DNA from 2 places in the Enterobacter sp. 4974935 genome. Region 1 is predicted to be linked to the other one. Evidence: predicted binding sites of a transcription regulator. Region 1 holds the regulator's gene; the other holds the start of a gene.
What was found. The regulator LexA, encoded in region 1, represses DNA repair genes until DNA is damaged. The targets are predictions, from matches to a motif close to TNCTGTATGTACATACAGNA.
Positions count from the first base shown of each region.

Region 2: the regulator LexA is predicted to act here: its motif matches at 10,287-10,306, upstream of AC4OVS_RS12165 (YebG family protein).

Region 1 covers NZ_JBZWGT010000003.1:4,041,130-4,052,992, reverse strand. Annotated here, with positions in the region: gene malK (maltose/maltodextrin ABC transporter ATP-binding protein MalK) at 98-1,207, shown strand; gene AC4OVS_RS20620 (maltoporin) at 1,250-2,617, shown strand; gene malM (maltose operon protein MalM) at 2,729-3,667, shown strand; gene ubiC (chorismate lyase) at 3,840-4,337, shown strand; gene ubiA (4-hydroxybenzoate octaprenyltransferase) at 4,350-5,219, shown strand; gene plsB (glycerol-3-phosphate 1-O-acyltransferase PlsB) at 5,309-7,729, opposite strand; gene AC4OVS_RS20595 (diacylglycerol kinase) at 7,884-8,252, shown strand; gene lexA (transcriptional repressor LexA) at 8,361-8,969, shown strand; gene dinF (MATE family efflux transporter DinF) at 9,033-10,370, shown strand; gene AC4OVS_RS20580 (CsbD family protein) at 10,490-10,699, shown strand; gene zur (zinc uptake transcriptional repressor Zur) at 10,747-11,259, opposite strand; gene AC4OVS_RS20570 (cupin domain-containing protein) at 11,377-11,863, shown strand, end outside.
Region 2 covers NZ_JBZWGT010000003.1:2,299,252-2,311,114, reverse strand. Annotated here, with positions in the region: gene mlc (sugar metabolism global transcriptional regulator Mlc) at 1-119, shown strand, start outside; gene bioD (dethiobiotin synthase) at 251-946, shown strand; gene clcB (voltage-gated ClC-type chloride channel ClcB) at 881-2,191, opposite strand; gene osmV (osmoprotectant ABC transporter ATP-binding protein OsmV) at 2,296-3,444, opposite strand; gene osmW (osmoprotectant ABC transporter permease OsmW) at 3,444-4,091, opposite strand; gene osmX (osmoprotectant ABC transporter substrate-binding protein OsmX) at 4,100-4,999, opposite strand; gene osmY (osmoprotectant ABC transporter permease OsmY) at 5,018-5,728, opposite strand; gene AC4OVS_RS12185 (YoaK family protein) at 5,990-6,733, opposite strand; gene AC4OVS_RS12180 (alpha/beta hydrolase) at 7,033-8,160, opposite strand; gene AC4OVS_RS12175 (LysR family transcriptional regulator) at 8,275-9,159, shown strand; gene catA (type A chloramphenicol O-acetyltransferase) at 9,246-9,905, shown strand; gene AC4OVS_RS12165 (YebG family protein) at 9,962-10,273, opposite strand; gene dmsD (Tat proofreading chaperone DmsD) at 10,382-10,996, opposite strand; gene AC4OVS_RS12155 (dimethyl sulfoxide reductase anchor subunit family protein) at 11,042-11,863, opposite strand, start outside.

The DNA of each region.
Region 1 (11,863 bases):
CTGGGGGGTGGAGGATTCACGAAAGTAATGGATACCCCATAGTGAACTTATCTTGAATGTTTCTGTCGGTGACAGGTTGTAACGAAGGGAGAAGGGCATGGCGAGCGTACAGCTGCGTAATGTAACGAAAGCCTGGGGCGACGTAGTGGTGTCTAAAGACATCAATCTGGACATCACTGAAGGCGAGTTCGTGGTGTTTGTTGGCCCATCCGGCTGTGGTAAATCTACTCTGCTGCGTATGATTGCCGGTCTTGAAACCATCACCAGCGGCGATCTGCTGATCGGTGATACCCGCATGAACGACATCCCGCCTGCCGAACGTGGCGTCGGCATGGTGTTCCAGTCCTATGCACTTTATCCCCATCTTTCCGTTGCGGAAAACATGTCCTTTGGCCTGAAGCTGGCTGGCGCGAAGAAAGATGTCATTAACCAGCGCGTGACGCAGGTGGCTGAAGTGTTACAGCTGGCTCACCTGCTGGAGCGTAAGCCGAAAGCGCTTTCCGGCGGTCAGCGTCAGCGTGTGGCAATCGGCCGTACGCTGGTGGCAGAGCCGCGCGTGTTCCTGCTCGATGAACCTCTCTCAAACCTGGATGCCGCCCTGCGCGTCCAGATGCGTATCGAAATCTCCCGTCTGCACAAGCGTCTTGGCCGCACGATGATTTACGTCACCCACGATCAGGTCGAAGCGATGACGCTGGCCGACAAAATCGTGGTACTGGACGCCGGTCGCGTGGCGCAGGTGGGCAAACCGCTGGAGCTGTATCACTACCCGGCAGACCGCTTTGTTGCGGGCTTCATTGGCTCGCCAAAGATGAACTTCCTGCCCGTAAAAGTGACCGCGACGGCAATCGAACAGGTACAGGTGGAGCTGCCAAACCGTCAGCAAGTCTGGCTGCCGGTCGACAGCGCCAACGTACAGGTGGGGGCCAATATGTCCCTCGGTATCCGCCCTGAGCATTTACTGCCGAGCCACATCGCTGATGTGACGCTGGAAGGTGAAGTTCAGGTCGTCGAACAGCTTGGTCACGAAACACAGATTCATATCCAGATCCCCGCCATCCGTCAGAACCTGGTCTACCGCCAGAATGACGTGGTGTTGGTAGAAGAGGGTGCCACATTCGCTATCGGTTTGCCGCCAGAGCGTTGCCATCTGTTCCGTGAGGATGGCACTGCATGTCGTCGGTTGCACAAAGAGCCAGGCGTTTAAGCATTCCAATTACAAAGAAAAGCAATGATCTCAGGAGATAGAATAATGATTACTCTGCGCAAACTTCCTTTGGCAGTTGCCGTCGCAGCGGGCGTAATGTCTGCTCAGGCACTGGCAGTGGATTTCCATGGTTATGCTCGTTCTGGTATCGGCTGGACGGGTAGTGGCGGTGAACAACAATGTTTCCAGGCAACAGGCGCACAAAGTAAATACCGTCTTGGTAACGAATGTGAAACCTACGCCGAACTGAAACTGGGCCAGGAAGTGTGGAAAGAAGGCGACAAGAGCTTCTATTTCGACACCAACGTAGCGTACTCCGTGGCACAGCAGAATGACTGGGAAGGTACCGATCCGGCGTTCCGTGAAGCTAACGTGCAGGGTAAAAACCTGATTGAATGGCTGCCTGGCTCTACCATCTGGGCCGGTAAGCGCTTCTATCAGCGTCATGACGTACACATGATCGACTTCTACTACTGGGATATCTCTGGTCCTGGTGCCGGTATTGAAAACATCGATCTGGGCTTCGGTAAACTGTCTCTGGCAGCGACGCGTTCCCAGGAAGCTGGCGGTTCTTATGCCTTCAGCAGCCAGAACATCTATGACCGTACCAAAGATACCGCGAACGACGTATTTGACGTGCGTTTAGCGGGCCTGGAAACTAACCCGGACGGCGTGCTGGAACTGGGTGTGGATTATGGCCGCGCGAACACGACCGACGGCTATGATCTTGCCGACGGCGCGTCGAAAGATGGCTGGATGTTCACCGCTGAACATACCCAGAGCATGCTGAAAGGCTACAACAAGTTTGTGCTGCAGTATGCGATGGACTCAATGACCACGCAGGGTAAAGGTCTGAGCCAGGGTTCCTATGGTTCTTCCAGCTTTACCATCACGAATCCTGATGGCACGACGACCAATTACGCCAACGATGTGATTAACAACAACGGCAGCCTCTGGCGCATCCTGGACCACGGTGCAATCACCCTGGCCGACAAGTGGGACCTGATGTATGTCGGTATGTACCAGAAACTCGACATGGATGATAACCAGGGGAGTGACTGGTGGACCGTGGGTGTACGTCCGATGTACAAATGGACGCCAATCATGAGCACCCTGCTGGAAGTGGGCTACGACAACGTCAAATCCCAGGAAACCGGCGATCGCAACAGCCAGTACAAAATCACCCTGGCGCAACAGTGGCAGGCTGGCGACAGCATCTGGTCTCGTCCGGCCATCCGTGTCTTCGCAACCTACGCGAAGTGGGATGAGAAATGGGGCTACGCGAAGAACGGTAACGGCGATGCCACCCGTTATGCGATCTCTGACTCCACCGGTAACGGTCGATTCTCTACCAGCCGCGGCGATGACGATGAGTTCTCCTTCGGCGCCCAGATGGAAATCTGGTGGTAACCGCATCCTGATCTGACGATGTAATCTGGGGGGCGAGAGCCCCTCAATTCCTGAGGTACTGCGCGCTATTGCCTGGCCACCGCAGTGCTTACGCTTTCTGAGGTGATAACAATGAAAATGAAGAAAAATCTCGTCGCGCTGTGCCTGTCAGCGGGTCTGCTGGCCTGTGTGCCTGGCGTCACGCTCGCTGACGTCAATTATGTACCGCAGAATACCAGCGCAGCGCCTGCCATTCCGACAGCCGCTCTACAGCAATTAACCTGGACGCCGGTGGATCAGTCCAAAACGCAGAGCACACAGCTTGCGACGGGTGGCCAACAGCTCAATGTGGCTGGCATTACCGGGCCGGTAGCCGCCTATAGCGTACCGGCTAATATCGGTGAGCTAACGTTGACTTTATCCAGTGAAGTTAACAAACAGACCAGCGTTTTTGCGCCGAACGTTCTGATCCTCGATCAGAACATGACGCCTTCCGCCTATTTCCCCAGCAGCTATTTTACCTATCAAGAGCCGGGTGTAATGAGCGCGGACCGCCTGGAAGGGGTAATGCGTCTGACCCCGGCGCTCGGGCAGCAAAAGCTCTACGTACTGGTCTTCACCACTGAAAAAGATTTGCAGCAAACCACCACTCTGCTCGATCCGGCAAAAGCCTATGCCAAAGGGGTTGGTAACGCCATTCCCGATATTCCCGATCCGATTGCGCGCCATACCACCGACGGCCTGCTTAAGCTGAAGGTGAAAACCAACAGCAGCTCCAGCGTACTCGTAGGCCCACTGTTTGGCTCATCTGGCCCGGGTCCGGTAACGGTGGGTAATACTGCCGCGCCTGTGTATGCCGCGCCAGCCGCAGCACCAGCCGCAGCCCCGGCCCCGGCGAAAAAAGCCGAGCCGGTGCTTAACGATACTGAAACTTACTTTAACAACGCCATCAAGCAGGCAGTTAAAAACGGCGATGTCGATAAAGCGCTGAAACTGCTTGATGAAGCCGAGCGTTTAGGTTCAACCACTGCCCGTTCCACCTTTATCAGCAGTGTAAAAGGCAAGGGGTAACCGTCTCCCCACAGTGCTGATTTTGTTAGTCGTTTGGTGCGCCTTCGCGGGCGCACTTTTTTTGGCTAAGTTGCACCTTTGTTGCGATAGTGATCGTTAAATTCTGTTTGTCCGTCCTCATTTTGCCAATCTGCGATACAATGCTTTTACGTTATGTATCGGAGAGTCTGGCATGTCACACCCCGCGCTAACGCAGCTGCGTGCGCTACGCTATTTCGACCAAATACCCGCGCTTGACCCGGAGCAACTGGACTGGCTGTTGCTGGAAGATTCCATGACAAAACGTTTTGAGCAACAGGGTAAAACGGTCACGGTGACGATGATTCAGGAAGGTTTTGTCTCGGCTGAAGCGATTGCCAGCGAGCTGCCGCTGCTGCCGCAGGAAGAACGCTACTGGCTGCGTGAAATTTTACTCTGTGCGGATGGCGAGCCGTGGCTTGCCGGGCGAACGGTGGTTCCTGAGTCTACACTTTCCGGGCCGGAGCTTGCACTGCAACGCCTCGGCAAAACGCCGCTGGGGCGATATCTGTTCACCTCGTCTGAACTGACCCGTGATTTTATTGAAATTGGTTGCGATGCCGATTTGTGGGGGCGCCGTTCCCGCCTTCGTTTGAGTGGCAAGCCGTTAATACTGACGGAACTCTTTTTGCCTGCATCGCCGTTGTACTAAGAGGGAGAAAAAATGGAGTGGAGTCTGACGCAGAATAAGCTGCTGGCCTATCACCGCCTGATGCGTACTGATAAACCCATTGGCGCGCTGCTGCTGCTGTGGCCGACCTTATGGGCGCTGTGGGTTGCCACGCCGGGCGTACCGCCGCTGTGGATCCTGGCGGTGTTTGTGGCGGGTGTCTGGCTGATGCGCGCTGCGGGCTGTGTGGTCAACGACTATGCTGACCGGAAATTTGATGGACATGTTAAGCGCACCGCGAATCGTCCTTTGCCGAGCGGTCAGGTGACCGGGAAAGAGGCGCGCATCCTGTTTGTGGTGCTGGTGCTTCTCTCTTTCATGCTGGTGTTAACCCTTAACACCATGACCATTCTGCTGTCCGTCGCTGCTCTGGCGCTGGCCTGGGTCTACCCATTTATGAAGCGATACACCCATCTGCCGCAGGTGGTATTGGGTGCGGCATTTGGCTGGTCGATTCCCATGGCGTTTGCCGCGGTCAGCGAGTCCGTTCCGCTCAGCTGCTGGCTGATGTTCCTGGCGAATATTCTCTGGGCCGTTGCGTACGATACCCAATACGCGATGGTCGATCGCGATGACGATCTCAAGATTGGCATCAAATCGACGGCGATCCTGTTTGGCCGTCACGACAAACTGATCATCGGCATATTGCAGGTGTCGGTGCTGGCGCTGATGGTGGCGATTGGTCGCCTGAACGGGCTGAACTGGGAGTTTTACTGGTCCGTGCTGGTGGCGGGTCTGCTGTTTGCGTATCAGCAGAAGCTGATCGTGAAGCGCGAGCGTGAAGCCTGCTTTAAAGCGTTTCTGAATAATAACTACGTCGGGCTGGTGCTGTTTATGGGGCTGGCGATGAGTTACTGGTCATAAAAAAACCGGGTGGCGGCTTCGCCTTACCCGGCCTACGATTTAGCAGAATATGTAGGCCGGGTAAGCGTTAGCGCCACCCGGCTTTAACATCACTCGCCCTGCGTCGAACTCTCAATCGTTAAACGCACATCCGCGGTAATCAGCTCTGCCAGCATCTGGTAAACCTTCATCGTCTCTTCCGGCTCAGCATCGCCCGTATCGCTAATGTAACCTTCGTCGCGCAGCGTCAGCACCAGGGAGCTGAATACCGCTTTGTCGAAGAATTCCGGGGCGTTAATGCCATGCAGAACGGACAGGCGCTGGGCCAGCGTCCGACTCTCTTTTTCCAGCGTACCGCGGTTGATTGACGGGTTAGCACTCAATAACCAGAAGGTAATGGCGTAGCGCTGCAACGTCTCACGCGCACCGGAAGCCAGGAGCTGCAAGGTTCGGGAACGTGACGGATTGATATGCAGTTCGTCATCACTGATGGTAATCAGCCCCTGACGACGCATCTCTGCGGACATTTTATCGAGCTCTGCCGCCAGCTCATCCTTACTCCAGCGCAGGAACAGCTCCGCTTTCAGCATCGGATAGATGGCCTGAATATGGCGCAGCAGCTCCTGACGCGAAATACGGCGGTGCTGGGTAATAATGGCTGCCATCAGTGACGGCAGCATCAGCATGTGCGTGATGTTATTACGGTAGTAGGTCATCAGCACGGCCTGCTCGCGCGGCAGAATGATGATGTCACCAATCGTATCTTTCTCGACTTCGAACTTGTTCATCTGCAACGCGTGATCGATCAATTCGCTGGCGGTGGCAGACGGCACGGTCGAATCCACGGAATACGGCACGTTGCGCATGATATCCAGATAGCAATCAATCTGCTCGGTCAGCTGCTCGCGAGTCAGTGAACGCTGGCGAGAGGCCAGAAGCGCGGTACAACACAGGTTCATGGCGTTTGCCGCACCAGCATTGTTGATGCGTACCATCAGCTCGGATGCAATGCCGTTGACCGTTGGCGTCAGCCAGGCCGGACGTACCGCTTCGATAGGATCAATAGACTCGCGCCACTCCGGAACATGATGGTTCAGATATGTCATCAGGGGCAGGGGCTCGCCAAAGTTCACGTAGCCCTGACCGAGGTTGCGCAATTTACTCAGACCACGCAGCATCTGCGGCAGACTCTCTTTCTCTTTGGTCGCACCGCGCAGCTCTTTCGCGTAGGTGCCCACTTCCATCACGTGTTCATAACCGATGTAAATAGGCACCAGCGTGATAGGACGCGTACCGCCACGCAGCATGGCCTGAATGGTCATCGACAGCGTGCCGGTCTTCGGATCGAGCAGACGACCGGTACGGGAGCGACCGCCTTCAACAAAGTACTCCACGGAATAACCGCGGCTGAACAGCTCGCCCAGATACTCCCTGAAGACGGTGGAGTAGAGCTTGTTACCCTTGAAGGTACGACGAATGAAGAACGCACCCAGACGGCGGAAAATCGGACCTGCTGGCCAGAAGTTCAGGTTGATACCGGCAGCAATATGCGGCGGCACCAGGCCCTGGTGATAGAGCACGTAAGAGAGCAGCAGGTAGTCCATGTGGCTGCGGTGGCAGGGCACATAGACAATCTCGTGGCCGTCATGCGCTAACTGACGCACGCGCTCGGCGTTGTGGACGTTAATCCCCTGATAGAGGCGGTTCCACGTGAAACCGAGGATACGGTCAGAGAGACGAATCATCTCGTAGGAGAAGTTTGCGGCGATCTCTTCCATCAGCGCGATTGCGTTCTGCTGCGCTTTCTCGTGCGAAATCTTCTTGCTGCGCGCTTCGTCTTCTACGGCACGGGCAATCGCTTTGGAAGCCAGCAGCTTGTTAAACAGATCCTGACGCGCCGGGAGACGTGGCCCAACGGCCGCCAGACGCTGACGTGCAAAGTGCATACGCGCAACGCGCGCCAGCTTTTGCGCAATGATTTTGTCAGTACCGTGTTCATCCGCCATGCGGCGCAGTGAAACGGAAGGCGAGAAGCGAACAAAGCTGTCGCGTCCCAGCCATGAGACGGCGAAGAATTTCTGAATGCCGTTGAGCATACGCAGCGGCGGGTTCTCTTCCCCTTTTTCACGCCCCGGACGACGGCCAAACATCACCGACACCGGCACCATCTGCACGTCCAGATCGGGGTTGCTGCGGTGCAGATCGAGGTAATCATGGAACAGCTTAATGGACTCTTCTTTCGGCGTGTAATAGGTGAACACGCGCGGTCCGCCATGGATGAACACGTAGCGCGGCAGCAGCGTACCGTCGACTTCCAGCGGTTCAAGCGGGTCAGGTAAATCGTGCGCCAGACATTGAGCGCGAAGCGTTAGCAGGTCTGCCTTCGAGTTATAAGGCAAAACGTACATAATAGGGCGCGACGTATCGAGCCCTAATTCCAGCGCAGGTTCTGCTGGGATAGACTTACTTTTTACCAGTACGCTTAATGGTAAATTAAGTAATTTGTAGTAAATTCGTGGCCAGCCGGACATAAACGATGTAAAGCCTCTGGTTAATAATGCAATTGCGGCGCAAGGATAACAGAAAGCGCGCAAAATTTCTGTTGTTACCCGTCATACTTCAGGTCGCAGCAAAACGCGCTGCGGCTTTAGTTACTGACGCTATTTATCATAAAAGGTTCTTTTAATGGCCAATAATACCACTGGGTTAACTCGAATCATTAAAGCTGCCGGTTATTCATGGAAAGGTTTCCGCGCCGCATGGGTTAATGAAGCCGCTTTCCGCCAGGAAGCGGTTGCCGAAATCGTTGCCGTTGTCATCGCCTGCTTCCTTGATGTTGATGCTATCACCCGCGTACTGCTCATCGGATCTGTCCTTCTGGTGATGATAGTGGAAATTCTGAATAGCGCTATTGAGGCCGTTGTTGACCGAATCGGGTCGGAATTCCATGAACTGTCTGGCCGGGCGAAAGACATGGGTTCCGCTGCCGTACTGCTGTCGATTATCACGGCGGCGATCACTTGGGTCACGCTACTTTGGTCGCATTTCCGATGAGCCTCGAGGAATAATTAAGTCCCTGGTTTTTTGTGCAGTTTTTGGTTCCAAAATCGCCTTTGACTGTATATACTCACAGCATAACTGTATATACACCCAGGGGGCGGTATGAAAGCGTTAACGACCAGGCAGCAAGAGGTGTTTGATCTCATTCGGGATCATATCGGCCAGACGGGTATGCCACCCACGCGTGCAGAAATTGCGCAGCGTCTGGGCTTCCGTTCTCCTAATGCTGCCGAAGAGCACCTTAAGGCGCTTGCGCGTAAGGGCGTGATTGAGATTGTTTCCGGCGCCTCACGCGGCATCCGTCTGCTGGTGGAAGAAGAGAGCGGTATTCCGCTGGTGGGTCGCGTAGCCGCAGGTGAACCTCTGCTGGCGCAGCAGCACATCGAAGGGCACTATCAGGTTGACCCAGGCATGTTCAAGCCGAGCGCCGATTTCCTGCTGCGCGTTAGCGGAATGTCCATGAAAGATATCGGTATTCTGGATGGCGATCTGCTGGCGGTACACAAAACCCAGGACGTGCGTAACGGGCAAGTCGTGGTGGCGCGCATTGATGATGAAGTGACGGTTAAGCGCCTGAAAAAACAAGGCAATACCGTGCAGCTTCTGCCTGAAAACAATGAATTCTCCCCGATTGTGGTGGATCTCCGCGAGCAGAGCTTCTCTATTGAAGGGCTGGCGGTCGGCGTTATCCGCAACGGTGAATGGCTGTAATCTCTTCCTGACAGGCTGTAGTTCCTCTACAGCCTGGCCTGTTTTCTGATTCCGGTAATTTCCATGGCATTGCTAACTTCTGCCGATAAGGCGTTGTGGCGTCTTGCGCTACCGATGATTTTTTCCAATATTACCGTTCCTCTGCTGGGGCTGGTGGATACGGCAGTTATCGGGCATCTCGATTCGCCGATTTATCTCGGCGGCGTCGCGATCGGCGCAACGGCGACCAGCTTCCTCTTTATGCTGCTACTTTTTCTGCGCATGAGTACGACAGGCCTGACGGCCCAGGCGTATGGTGCAAAAGATCCCCTGCGTCTGGCGCGTGCGCTGGTTCAGCCGCTCATTCTGGCGTTCGGTGCTGGCGCGTTAATCGTTCTGTTGCGTACGCCACTGATTGATCTTGCGCTCCATATTGTAGGCGGCAGCGATGCCGTACTGGAACAAGCCCGGCGGTTCCTCGAAATTCGCTGGCTCAGCGCGCCCGCTTCACTGGCAAACCTGGTCCTTCTGGGCTGGCTGCTGGGCGTGCAGTACGCCCGCGCGCCAGTGATCCTGCTGGTGGTGGGCAACCTGCTTAACATTGTGCTCGATCTCTGGCTGGTGATGGGACTGCACATGAACGTCCGGGGCGCGGCGCTGGCTACGGCAATTGCCGAGTACGGGACGCTGCTGATCGGTTTGGGGATGGTCTGGCGCGTGCTGGCGATGCGCGGTATCACCCTGGATCTGCTGAAATCGGCCTGGCGCGGCAATATGCGTAAGCTGCTGGCGCTTAATCGCGACATCATGCTCCGTTCGCTCCTGCTGCAACTCTGCTTCGGCGCATTAACCGTTTTTGGTGCCCGTCTTGGGCCTGAGATCGTCGCCGTCAACGCAGTGCTCATGACGTTACTGACCTTTACCGCTTACGCGCTGGATGGTTTTGCTTACGCCGTCGAGGCGCATTCAGGGCAGGCTTATGGCGCGCGTGAAAGCGGCCAGTTACGCGAAGTCTGGCGTGCTGCCTGTCGTCAGGCGGGTCTGGTGGCGCTGGTCTTTGCTCTGGTTTACGCCTGTTTTGGTGGGCATATTGTCGCGCTTCTCACCTCGTTGCCCGCGCTACGTGAGCTGGCCGATCGCTACATCCTCTGGCAGGTAGTATTACCGGTGGTGGGCGTGTGGTGCTATTTGCTGGACGGCATGTTTATTGGTGCGACGCGAGGGGCGGAGATGCGCAACAGCATGGCCGTCGCTGCGGCGGGGTTCGGCCTGACGCTGCTGACCTTGCCGTATCTCGGCAATCATGGTCTGTGGCTCGCGCTGGCGGTGTTTCTCTCACTGCGTGGCCTTTCGCTGGCCGTTATCTGGCGTCGTCACTGGCGAAACAATACCTGGTTTCCAGCCCCGCACGATATATCGTAACGGTTAAAGATTCCGAATATAAAAATAAATGCCGAATCCTTAACTACAATAATAATCACGTCCAGCAGAATAGAACGAAGCGGACGACACTCATAGACGCTTAACACGAGGACACGATTATGAATAAAGACGAAATCGGCGGCAACTGGAAGCAATTCAAAGGTAAAGCGAAAGAACAGTGGGGTAAGCTGACAGATGACGATATGACCGTCATTGAAGGTAAGCGCGATCAGCTGGTAGGTAAAATCCAGGAGCGCTACGGTTATGAAAAAGATCAGGCGGAAAACGAAGTCAAAGACTGGGAAACCCGTAACGACTACCGCTGGTAACCGGCACTATCCCCAAGGGCGGCTCTGAGCCGCCGTTTTCTTTGGCCTTAACGCGGCTTTTTCTTCACCAGGATAGAGTGATCGTGCTGACAGGCATCCTGATGACGGCATGACTCCACCTCCACGCAGGCAGAACATAAGCCGTGGGCTTCGATCACGTTATGGCGCAGCGCAAAGCCCATTCTGGCTGCCAGCGTATGCATAATATCTTCCACACCTTCCGCACACTCTTCCTTCACCACGCCACAGCGATCGCAGATAAACATGGCGGACGTGTGAGTAGGCTGGTCAAAAAGATGGCACAGCACATAGCTGTTTGTTGATTCCACTTTATGCACAAACCCTTGCTCCAGCAGAAAATCCAGCGCCCGATAGACGGTCGGCGGTTTTGCCTGCGGCTCGCTTTCACGCAGCAGGTCGAGCAGATCGTAAGCGCTGATGGCACCCTGTTGCAGGCTCATCAGACGCAGTACCTCAAGGCGCTGCGGGGTCAGGCGCACATTGCGTTGCGCACAGAGCTTTTCAGCTTGCGCTAACAGCTCTTTTGTGGACTTGTCCATCGGGCACCTCGGATGTGGTAAGGGGTGAAAACCCTCACTTTATCATGTTCTGCTAAAAACACCGAGATCCGCCGGGCTGTGCTATACCTGACGCATCGCAAATCGGGAGATCGCATGATGAAAAGACCTGATTGTATTCGGCACTGGCGGGACGTGGAAGGCGCCGATGACGCAACGTATCCGGACAGCAATGAACGGTTTTCTATTGGCGCGCCGCTGGCCCGCAAGCTGGGTCTCGGCCGCATTGGTATTCACCATGAACGGCTGCCGCCCGGACGCCGTACTTCTTATCCGCATGCGGAAAGCGACGAAGAGGAGTTTGTTTACGTTCTGGAGGGTTACCCTGAGGCCTGGATCAATGGTTATCTGTGGAAGCTTGAACCCGGAGACAGCGTGGGATTTCCTGCCGGCACGGGGGTATGCCATACCTTTATCAACAACACCGATGAAGAGGTGCGCTTACTGGTGGTGGGTGAGGCTAATAAAAAACATAACCGCATCTACTATCCCCTCAATCCGGTGTATGCCGTGACGCGCGAAGACCACTGGGTAGACCATCCGCCTCAGTTTTTTGGCCCGCACGATGGAAAACCTGGGCGAAAAT
Region 2 (11,863 bases), 1.7 Mb from region 1:
GTAAAAACATCGTGGTGGAAAGTACGCAATTTTCCAACCAAGGTACGATGGCTGGCGCCGCGCTGGTAAAAGATGCGATGTACAACGGCTCGTTACTGATTCGTTTGCTTCAGGGCTAACTCTTTTCCATAGATGTACGAAAAATTGCGCTATCTCAAGCCGGGTAGCGCACGCTTCCCGTAGACTTTCCCCACTGAATTATTTACCTGGTTTATATTTTTTGAAGCATACCCAAGAGGTGGAATGAGTCATGCTTAAGCGTTTCTTTATTACTGGTACGGATACGTCTGTCGGGAAGACCGTCGTATCCCGCGCGTTACTTCAGGCCCTGGCGGCAAGCGGTAAACGCGTTGCAGGATACAAGCCGGTAGCAAAAGGCAGTAAAGAGACGCCAGAAGGGCTGCGCAATAAGGACGCCCTGGTTCTGCAAAGCGTCTCGTCTCTGGAACTGCCTTATGATGCCGTCAATCCCATCGCGTTAAGCGAAGAGGAAAGCAGCGTCGCTCACAGTGGGCTTATCAACTACAGTCTGCTCTCTGATGGCCTGGCAAATCTGAGTGAAAAGGTTGACCACGTTGTCGTTGAAGGGACCGGTGGCTGGCGCAGCCTGATGAACGATTTACGTCCCCTTTCCGAGTGGGTGGTGCAGGAGCAGCTGCCGGTGATTATGGTCGTGGGCATTCAGGAAGGGTGCATCAACCATGCCTTGCTGACGGCGCAGGCTATCGCTAATGACGGCCTGCCACTGATTGGTTGGGTGGCGAACCGTATTAACCCGGGCCTTGCGCACTACGCAGAAATCATCGACGTGCTGAGCAAAAAGCTGCCTGGCCCGTTGGTAGGCGAACTGCCTTATCTGCCCCGCGCCGAGCAGCGCGAATTAGCGCACTATATCGATCTCTCGGCTTTCGGCGGTATGCTGGCCGTAGATCGAGTCGTGGCGTAGCGTTCTCGACAATACCGACGCCACAACACAGGCAACCAGCAAACCGGGAAGTAAAAAATACTGCCCGGTCATCTCACATACCATCAAGGCCGACATGATTGGCGCATGCGTTGTGGCGGCGAGCAGCGTCGCCATACCCGCCAGCCCAAGCAGGATCGCCGTCTCAGAGCCAGGAAACCACAGCGCAAAGATCTGCGCAAACAGCATTCCCGTTGCCATACCAACGAACAAGGTTGGCGTAAACACGCCTCCCGGTGCGCCGGACCCGCTGCTTGCCAGCACCGCCAGGAGCTTGCAGATAAAGACGCCGGCAATTACCGACAGCAGCGGCGGCGACTGCAAAAACGCCTGAACCACGCTATAGCCATTCCCCCATACCTTCGGCGTCAGCAGCGACAGCAGCCCGACGATCAGACCACCCAGCGCCAGCTGCCACGGTGGTGAGAGTTTGAGACGCAGAAAAAGAGAATGGCTGAAAGCCATTAGCCACATCAAAAGCGGGCCGCACAGCCCAGCCAGCAGACCCACGCCAACGATCAGGAAATAATCCACCGCCGTAAGCATCTCGCTGAGATGGACATCATAAAGTGTATTCGCGCCGGGACTTAACAGGCGCGTGGTCAGCAGAGCCACCACAGCGGCAATCACCACCGGGCCGAGGGAGGCCAGCATAAGTGTGCCAAACAGGATCTCTGCGATAAACAGGCTGCCCGCCAGCGGCGCATGATAGGCGCTGGCCATCCCGGCGGCGGCACCGCAGGCGATCCACAGTTTCCATTCGGATTTCGGCGTACAACGTTGTGCAAAAAAGGAGGCAGCGAGGGCGGCAAGCAGGATCATGGCGCCTTCCCGGCCGATGGCGCTGCCGCTGGCGACCACCAGCAACGAGGCGAGGGATTTCACCAGGCTGGCGCCGTAATCAAACTGGCCATCACCCGTCTCCAGCGCCTCCATATAATCGGTCGGGGCGTGGGGACGTTGTGCCGTCATGCGCTGCCATCCCCACAGCAGCACTCCCGCGGCCAGACCACCCAGCGCAGGCGTCAGCGCCCGCCGCCAGGGCGATAACGCGGCAGCGGCGTTCACCAGGCTTCCGCTTTCGTTGCTGAGAAACAACCACTCCAGCAGATACATGCTGTGGCGGAACACCGCAACGGCCAGCGCTGCCAGCACGCCGGTGACGGTAGCAATCAGGAGACGGCGAAACATCGCGCGGATGTCGGGGTATGCGTGAAGACGTTGCATGAAGTCGTGATTAACGGGGACGATACGATATTGTGGCGGGAAAACGTGAGGTTAGCAAAAGGTATGCGTGCGGAAAAAGGCCGGGCAGTACCCGGCCTGAATGCTTAACTCTCGCTATGAATATTCAATGCCCGGCGCGTACGCCCGGAACTCAAATACTCCGCAATATAATCCTGGGATATCTCGCCGTTATAGCGTCCGTCCTCGTCCACAATCGGCATCCAGCTGGTGTTGCTCTCATACAGGCGAGAAAGCACCACGCGCAGGTTATCCTCGGCCTTACCTGTCATGCGGAACGGATGCAGAATATCACCGCAGCTGCCGCTGGCATTACGCGCTTCGCGGCGCTTCACAAAGCCCAGCGGTTTGCCGAGATCATCAACCACGGTAATGGCGCGAATATCGTTGTCATCCATGGTGGCGAAGGCCTCTGGCAGCGGCGTCGATTCGCGTACCGTAATCGTCGGCTGCTGGTCGGTGACGTCGCCCGCGGATACCAGCAGCAGGCGTTTCAACGTCCGGTCCTGACCAACAAACGAGCCGACAAACTCATTGGCGGGTTTCGCCAGCAGCTCGTCCGGGCTGGCGCACTGAACAATACGCCCCTGACGGAAGACGGCAATACGGTCGCCCAGCTTCAGCGCTTCGTCAATATCGTGGCTCACCAGCATCACGGTCTTTTTCAGCTTGCGCTGCATCTCCAGGAACTGGTTCTGGATCACCTCACGGTTAATCGGGTCAACCGCGCCGAATGGTTCATCCATCAGCAGGACTGGAGGATCCGCTGCCAGCGCGCGGATGACGCCGATACGCTGCTGCTGACCGCCGGACATTTCGCGCGGATAGCGGTGAAGGAATTTATGTGGATCCATTGCCACCATATCCATCAGCTCCTCGGCACGGGATTTACAGCGCGCTTTGTCCCAGCCCAGCATGCGCGGCACGACGGTAATGTTCTCTTCGATAGTCATGTTCGGGAACAGGCCAATCTGCTGGATCACGTAGCCAATGTTGCGGCGCAGGGTCACGGTGTCCATCCCGCTGGTGTCTTCGCCGTTAATCAGGATCGTCCCGCTGCTTGGCGTAATGAGACGGTTAATCATCTTCAGGGTAGTGGTTTTTCCGCAGCCGGACGGGCCGAGCAGCACGCACATTTCCCCTTCAGGCACGTTCAGATTGACGTTGTCGACGGCCTTAAACGTCTGGCCGTGCTTCTGTGAAAATTGTTTGGTGAGGTTTTCCAGTTTTATCATTATCGAATCCCCTTCGGAGTCAGTACCACCTGCAAACGGTGCAGCAACCAGTCGAGCACAATCGCTAAAAGACAAATCATCAGCGCGCCCGCAATTAACATACGAATATCACTCCCGCCAATACCGTTAAGCAGCAGCAGGCCCAGACCGCCCGCGCCAATCACGGCAGCAATCGCCATGACGCCGATGTTCATCACCACGGCGGTGCGGATGCCGCCAAAAATGACCGGCAGCGCCATTGGGATTTCCACCCAGCGCAGACGCTGCCAGAAGGTCATGCCGATGCCGCGTCCCGCTTCGCGCAGGCCGGGTGGCAGGCTGTCGAGCGCCGTGTGGGTGTTGCGCACAATCGGCAGCAGTGAATAGAGGAACACCGCCGTAATCGCGGGCAGGGCGCCAATGCCCTGACCGATCAGCGAAAAGAGCGGGATCATCAGGCCGAAAAGCGCAATTGACGGGATGGTGAGCACAATGGTGGCAATCCCCAGCACCGGCGTTGCCAGCCATTTATGGCGGACAATTAAAATACCCAGCGGCACGCCAATAACAATCGCCAGGCCCACGGCGAGTGCCACCAGCCAGAGGTGTTGCAGCGTCAGGGTTAAGAGATAGTCCCAGTTGTCGAGAATATAGTGAATCGTCTCCATAGCGCCTCCTACAGCAACTGTTTGCTACGCAGGAAATCACGGGCGACCTGCTGCGGTGACTGATGGTCGATATCCACCTTTTTATTCAGTTCGGTGATAACGTCGTTGTTGAGCTGGGCTGAGAGGGTGTTCAGCGCCTCCTCCAGCCCCGGGTTAGCCTCCAGCGTGTCTTTTCGAACAACTGGCGTCACGGCGTAACTCGGGAAGAAGCCTTTATCGTCTTCCAGCACTTTAAGATCGAAGCCCTTCACGCGCCCGTCGGTGGTGTAGATCAGCCCGGCATCGACAAACCCGTCGCGCACCGCGTTATAGACCAGCCCCGGATCCATCTGGCGGATCTGCGGGCGGTCCAGCTCCATGTTGTAGGCCGCCTGCAACGGTTTCATCCCGTCGCTACGCCCGGCAAATTCCAGGTCAAGGCCCAGCAGCCAGTTGTTATCCGGATCGGTTTTACGGATCTGCTCAATCTTTGCCACCATCTCAGACATGGTATTGATATGTTCAGCCTCGGCGCGCTTGCGCTGCATGGCAAAGGCATAGGTATTGTTCATATCGGCAGGTTTAAGCCACACCAGACCGTGCTTTGCGTCGAGGCGTTTCACCGTCTCGTATGACTCCTGCGGCGACATGCGTTTGTTGATATGGTTGAAGATGATCAGCGACGTGCCGGTGTACTCCCAGGTCATATCAATCTGCTTGTTAATCATCGCGTTACGGGAAATCACCGTCGCAATATTAGTCTGCGGCTGCACCTGAAATCCTTTCTTTTGCAGATACTGTACGGTCATGGCCGAGAGAATGTGCTGCTCGGTAAAGCTCTTTGTTGCCAGGATCAGCGGCGCGGCGAGCGCCTGGCTGGTGAAGAGCGCGGCGGCGCACAGCGCCGTCAGGCCGGAAAACAGTCTCATAGAAGCTCCTTGTTATAATTATCGCGCCAGATGCGGGCTCAGTAGTCGACCCAGTGCCGCCAGCAGCGTATCCAGAATCAGGGCGAACAGGGCGGTGGCCGCCGCGCCCAGGATCAGCGTCGGGAAGTCATTCAGATAGATCCCCGGGAAAATCAGCTCGCCGTAGCTGCTGGCGCCAATCAGGAATGCCAGCGGTGCGGTACCGACGTTAATCGCAGTGGCAATGCGAATACCGGAAAGCATCACCGGCCAGGCGTTAGGAATTTCGACCTGATGCAGGCGCTGCCATTTGGTCATGCCGATGCCGTTTGCCGCTTCCAGCAACGACGCGGGAACAGAGCACAGCCCGGCATAGGTGTTACGCACAATTGGCAGCAAAGAAGCGAGAAAGAGGGCGATAATGGCCGGTTTATCACCGATGCCAATCACCACCATCGCCAGCGCCAGAACGGCCAGCGGCGGCAGGGTGTTGCCCACGTTAAAGATTTGCATCACGTATTCGGCGATACCCCGTGCCGCTGGACGGCTCAGCAGAATACCGCTTGGAATGCCCACCAGCAGGGCAAAGAACATTGATGAAAAGACCAGAATCAGGTGCTGTTGACCGAGGTAGAGCAGGTCAACCTGGCGCGCCTTAATCGTCTCCAGTCCAATTCCCCAGGTGAGGAGAGCGAGGACCACGATAATCGCGCCGACAAAAAGCAGCGAACGTTTAAGTAATGGGTGCATTGCGGTGTGTCTCCCTGTGCGCATGCGTTATAGCAACCACCTGTTGCGGTTGCCTGTTGTTATGCCATGTTTCGGCAGGGGTACTTCACCTATAGCAAGCGAAACGGAAGGGTTCCAGCAAAGGGGGTAAAACAGTAACCCTATGAAATTAGTGACAACCTGAGTTAAGCCTTATGGCGTAAGGGCTGTCAGTGGGAAGGCAGAATAGTCTTAAAGAAGCACGCCTCAAGTGACAACGTCACTTGAGGCGTGCTGATCACCCTATCGACTAAGCGCGGCGCGTACCTTTCGAACGCGCCACGAGATACGAACGATTGAAAAGGCGGCGATAAACACCAGCATCAGGCCCAGTGCCAGCATCGCGTGGAATCCAAACTCTCTGAAGAGGATCAGCCCCGCAATCCCGCCGGTAATAAACGAGAAAAGGGTGGTTAAATGGGTTTTGAGCTGGCTCTTTTGCGCGGCCGTGTCTTTGGAATAATCCCGGCGCAGCATGGCGACCATAACGGAGGCCAGCGAAATGCCGGCATCGGTCAGCGTGCCGGTAATGTGCGTGGATCTCACCCGACCGCCGGAAAGCTGAGTTGAGGTGGAGTTATGAATTCCCATCAAACCGCACAGGAAAAGAATAATCTCCTGATTCGTGGCGAAGGAGTGAAAATACATTTCATAAAGGGATACCCCGGCAAGTAATAGCCCTTCAACAAATAAAACCTGGCTGAATATCAGCCTGACGTTATGGATAATTCCCCAGATAACAATAATCCGCGCAACAATGGCCCCAGTGACAAACGACAGAATAATGGCGCCAAAAAAAAGAATATCACTGAGATCGGTGGAGGAAACTTCGCTGGATAACTGCGATGTATTACCCGTCATATGAGAGGGGAAAAAGCCGAACGCGCCCAGCGCAATGGCATTCAGCAGTCCCGCGGAGGTCGCCAGCCAGAGTGCAAGACGACGATCCTCCTGATGCGTTCGTTCTTTCTTTAATTTAATCAGCAAAGAATACCTCCAGTTTGAGCTTTGCCTGACTTCTCAAGCTAACAAAGCGATGTCGCCGACTGACCAGGATATTGCTTAATTATTATTTCAACGGGAGGTATTCGAGGTTTTGTAATTAAATAAAATAACCCTGTTAATATAATGCCTTATTGCAGATGCCACGAGCAGACTGACGGGCAAAAATACTGTCCCAGTGTGCATGCTCGCTGTAGCGGGATGGGATTTGATTCAGTGTAGACATAGGTGTCATTCACGACGATGAGAAGAGATGCCCCCGTGATTTCCGGGGGCTTAGAGTGTTATTTCAGACTGGTTTTGAAGAACTGCTCAAACTGCGCGAACGGGATTTTTCCTGCGACGTTATCGTAGAGATCAACATGGTTTGCACCGGGAACAATCACCAGCTCTTTCTCTTTGCTGCCGACGGCCTTGAACGCATCCTCCGCAATATAACGAGAGTGTGCGTTTTCACCGGTCACAATCAGCGTTGGGATAGTGATCTCCCCGGCATAGCTCAGCAGCGGCATATTCATAAAGGATAACGGCATGGTCGCAGTCCACGCGCCGGTGGAGTTTACGGAACGGGCATGGAAACCGCGCGGCATACGGTAGTAATCATAGAACTCTTTCAGTACCGGATGCGGATCGGTGGGCAGTGCTTCCGGCAGAATGCGCTCGGCCGCCGTCACCTTGCCATTCTCATCGACATTAATATCGTGGCCGCCATGGGCGAAAGTGCCGCTTTCAGCATCTTTCCAGCGCTGCGCGTTCAGATACTGAAACACGGCCCGACGATCGGCCGCTGAATAGCGATCTTTCCCGTTGCCCACGCCGTGACCCATCGCGCGGCTCATATCGTACATTACGCTGGTGGCGACCGCCTTCACGCGGGTATCCATGGATGCCGCGTTCAGCGCCATACCGCCCCAGCCGCAGATACCAAGAATGCCGATACGGTTACGGTCGACTTCTTTCTGTAACCCCAGGAAATCCACAGCGGCGCTAAAGTCTTCGGTGTTGATGTCAGGGGAGGCAACGTTACGCGGCTGGCCGCCACTTTCCCCCGTGTAGGATGGATCGAAGGCCAGGGCCACGAACCCCTGCTCAGCCAGAGTCTGGGCGTACAGACCGCTGGATTGTTCTTTAACCGCACCGAACGGCCCACTGACGGCTATCGCCGCCAATTTCTGGTCGCCGTGGTTCCTGGGAATGTACAGATCGCCCACCAGAGTGATCCCGTACCGGTTCTGGAACGTCACTTTGCGGTGGTTGACTTTATTGCTCTCGGCGAAGGTTTTATCCCAGGTTGTCACCATCGAAACGGGGGCGTTAGGATTTAGCGTTTCTGCATAACTCATTGTTGTCACTCCACTTAATGATGCGCATAACAGCAGCGCAACGGACAGTTTTTGGGTGAATGTCTTCATAAGAGGTACCGTGTGTTGTTGTAATGAGGCCATTATAGTTAGCAGAAATAGTGCTGATTAGAGGCCAAAAGCTGCTAGGATTAATATCATTTTGTTATGAATTGACGAGGCATGATGGCGAAGCGGGAAAACTATAATGAACTGTATCTCTTTATCCAGGTGGTGCGGGAGGGAAGCTTCACGGCAGCCGCACAGCGGCTCGGGCTGGCGCAATCCGGGATCAGCCGATCGGTTCGCGAGCTGGAAGAGCGGCTGGGCGTGCAGCTTCTGGTGCGTACTACGCGCAAGCTGTCGCTGACACACGCCGGGGAACAGCTTTACCAGACCGCCGGTTCCGCCTTTGATGCGCTTGATACCGGGTTGACCAGACTGGCGCATTACCGCCAGACGCCGTCCGGCACGGTGCGCATTAATGCCAGCCAGCACGCCATCGAGAAATGTCTGCTGCCAAAGCTCGCTATCTTCAAACAGCGTTACCCGGATATCCGTCTGGAATTGATGAATGAGAGCCGGTTCGTGGATATCATTGCCGAGCGATTCGACGCGGGCGTCCGGCTGGGACCGGAGGTGGGACAAGGAATGATTGCGGTGCGCATCACGCCCGATATGGAGATGGCTGTGGTTGCCGCCCCGGCGCATTTTCGGCGCTATGGTTTCCCGCAGACGCCCGCCGATCTGGATGCTCATCCCTGCATTGCCTACCAGTTTGCCGACGGTAACCACTATCAATGGGAGCTTGTTCAGGACGGGAAGCGAGTTACGCACCGGCCTGAGGGGCAATGGGCCTTTTCCGACAGCTACATGGAGGCCGAAGCGGCCCGGCTGGAACTCGGGCTGGCCTATGTCCCGGTTGAGCTGGTGTCTGACGATCTGGAGCGTGGCACGCTTATACGCGTCTTACAGCGCTACAGCCTGCGGATGGACGGGCTTTACCTCTATTACCCGCACCGCAACGTGTCCCCGGCGCTGAGAGCGGTTATTGATACGTTGAAAATTTAAGGCAGCCTCTGCTCGACGGTCTATACAGCTCCTGGGTTTGTGGTACGCTACTATTTTATATAGCGCTGCTTAATTAAGGCAAAGAAATGACAAAAATAACGCCAGAATATACGGCTGTAAACTTATCGAGTTGGGCAAGGAAAGAACATTTTGAAGTCTTTCAGAGCTTTGCTCAATGCACGATTAACCAAACGGTTCAGCTGGATATCACTGCGCTGCTGAAACATATCAAACAGGTTGGCTGGAAATTTTATCCTTCGATTATTTCCCTTATTTCGACAGTCGTTAACCGCCATTCTGAGTTCCGTATGGCTATGAAGGATAATGAGCTTGTAATATGGAATGAGGTGCATCCCAGCTATACCCTTTTCCATAAAGAGACGGAGACGTTTTCATCATTATGGAGTCACTTCGACGGGAATATTCATCACTTTCAGAACGTTTATGCAGAAGACGTTTCTCGCTATGGTGATAATCTTGCCTACTGGCCCAAAGAAGAGTACCGGGAAAATATATTCTTCATATCGGATATTCCGTGGGTCAGTTTTACCAGTTTTAATATCAACGTGGCTAACATGCAGAACTTTTTTGCGCCCATGTTCACGTTTGGAAAATACTTTAACCAGGATGGAAAAGTCTTGTTGCCTTTCGCCGTTCAGGTTCATCATTCTGTCTGTGATGGTTTCCATGTGGCCAGACTAATCAACGAGTTGCAAGAGTTGTGTGATAATTTACCGCACTATTAAGCCGCGAGCCGTTTCCGGCCCGCGGCAGCAGGACAGGTGATGAGTCGTTCTGACGATCAGGCGGCTTTGACGGCCCGGATTTTTTTGCTGCTATCCGCCTCTGGCGCTGTTTTATCCGTTGCAGCATTGAGCTCGGGAAGCTTGCTGGTACGCAGGATATGCTGCACGGACTCTTTCTGCTCGGCAAGATACAGACCAAGGTTTTCCGCCTGCGTTTCATCCATCTGCATTCCGCTTTGCAGCAGCCAGTCGGTGAACGCTTCTGCCATGTCGAGCAGTTTGTCGTGAGCGTCAGCCTCTTTCTTACTGGCAAAAGTCATTTTCTCTTCACCTTTTCTTACGACCACGAATTTTGTTTCAACAGCCATTTTGCACCTCCAGTACTGTAATTATATACAGTATAGCAGTTCCGGATCTGCGTTGCAGCAAAAATGTCCGAACCTGGCTTACACAACGGATGTACAAGCCAGGAGCTGTTATCGGTACAGCGTTTTTTCTGCAATCGGGATCAGCAAAGTGGACTGCCATTCTGCCAGCGTCAGCTGGGCAAGTTTACCCAGCGCCGTGTAGAACGGATGGGCCGCGTTTTCAACGAATACGCTAAGGAAACGCGTGCTCCACGGCAGCAGATGCCAGGCCATAAGCTGGTCGCGTTCTGTGTCGCGACCGTTCTCGGCAAGCCATGCCGCCAGCATCAGCAACGTTCCGAAGTGATCTTCCGGCTCATTCTGCTGCATCTCAAAGGCGATATGGTTTTCACGCATCCACTGGCGCAATGCAAGGGTCGAATCGCCAAACAGCACGGACTCGCGATCGAGCCAGACGGAGCCCCACGGGGGGGCGGGCAGGGCATACGGGCCAATAAACAGACGCTGCCAGGCGTCTTTCAACGCTTCGTCCGACGGGTTCTTAAACATACTGGCCACGGGCTGCAGGCTTTCCTGCGCCAGCGGCCAGTCCTGCACCCAGTCACCTGCGGTCAGGGCACTCACCAGCGGTGCGGTCTGCTCGCTGTCAGGGGCAAAATAAAACAGCGCGCCCAGTACCCGGGCGCTGAACGCGAACGTTTCGCGGTGTGAGACGTCATTCATTACAACTTTCCTTACTTGTGCGCGGGGGTAGCCCGCGCACCTGTGTTAACCTGCAATTGCTAACCCAGCGGTCATATGCAAACCATAAAATAGCCCACGGCCAATCATTTCACCCACAGCCACCAGCACGAAACCTGCAAACAGGCCGAGCGTTTTCGGTTCCTGACGACGAATAAGTGGACAGATCCAGCAGCCTAAACCCGCCGCCAGCAGCGCGATGCGCCATACCTGAAGCGAACCATAATCCGGCAGCAGGGCGTTAGCCTGCTGGATAGAACTCTGGATCGTCCCCAGCGTATTGCTTTGCAACACGACGACCGCCACGCAGGCGATGAGTGCCAGTACGCTGACAGACGCGGCAAGGGTACCTTTGTATGTCACGTTTGCGACCCGCAGAAGCAGCGCGGCCAGCATCGGGCCAGTAAGAGCCATCGTCAGGAAGAAGGCCAACGTGGTGTAGCCCGTATACCAGGTCGGAACGGTATCGATCTGATAGACCCGGGTCATCGCCCAGACAAAAACGACACCCAGGAGCTGGCTGACAACCAGCCAGATTTTGCCCAGAGCTGGGGGCATTTTACCGATAACCGACACCAGCCACCAGAAACCGCCCACGGCAAAGAAGATCGAACCCGCCGCGATCTCATTACTCAGCGCTGACGCTCCCACGCGGTTAAGCGAGTTGAAGGCGCGCAGCGGGGAGCCAAGATGCAGTACCGAGGCCATAAACCCAATACCCATTACCAGCCAGAGAAAAAACAGGCTGCGCACGATGCGTATTCTGGCCTTGTCATCACCTTCATTCAGCCAGGCGAAGCCCATCACGATTAATGCGCCAGCCACGCACTGCCCGAAAACGGTGAAGAT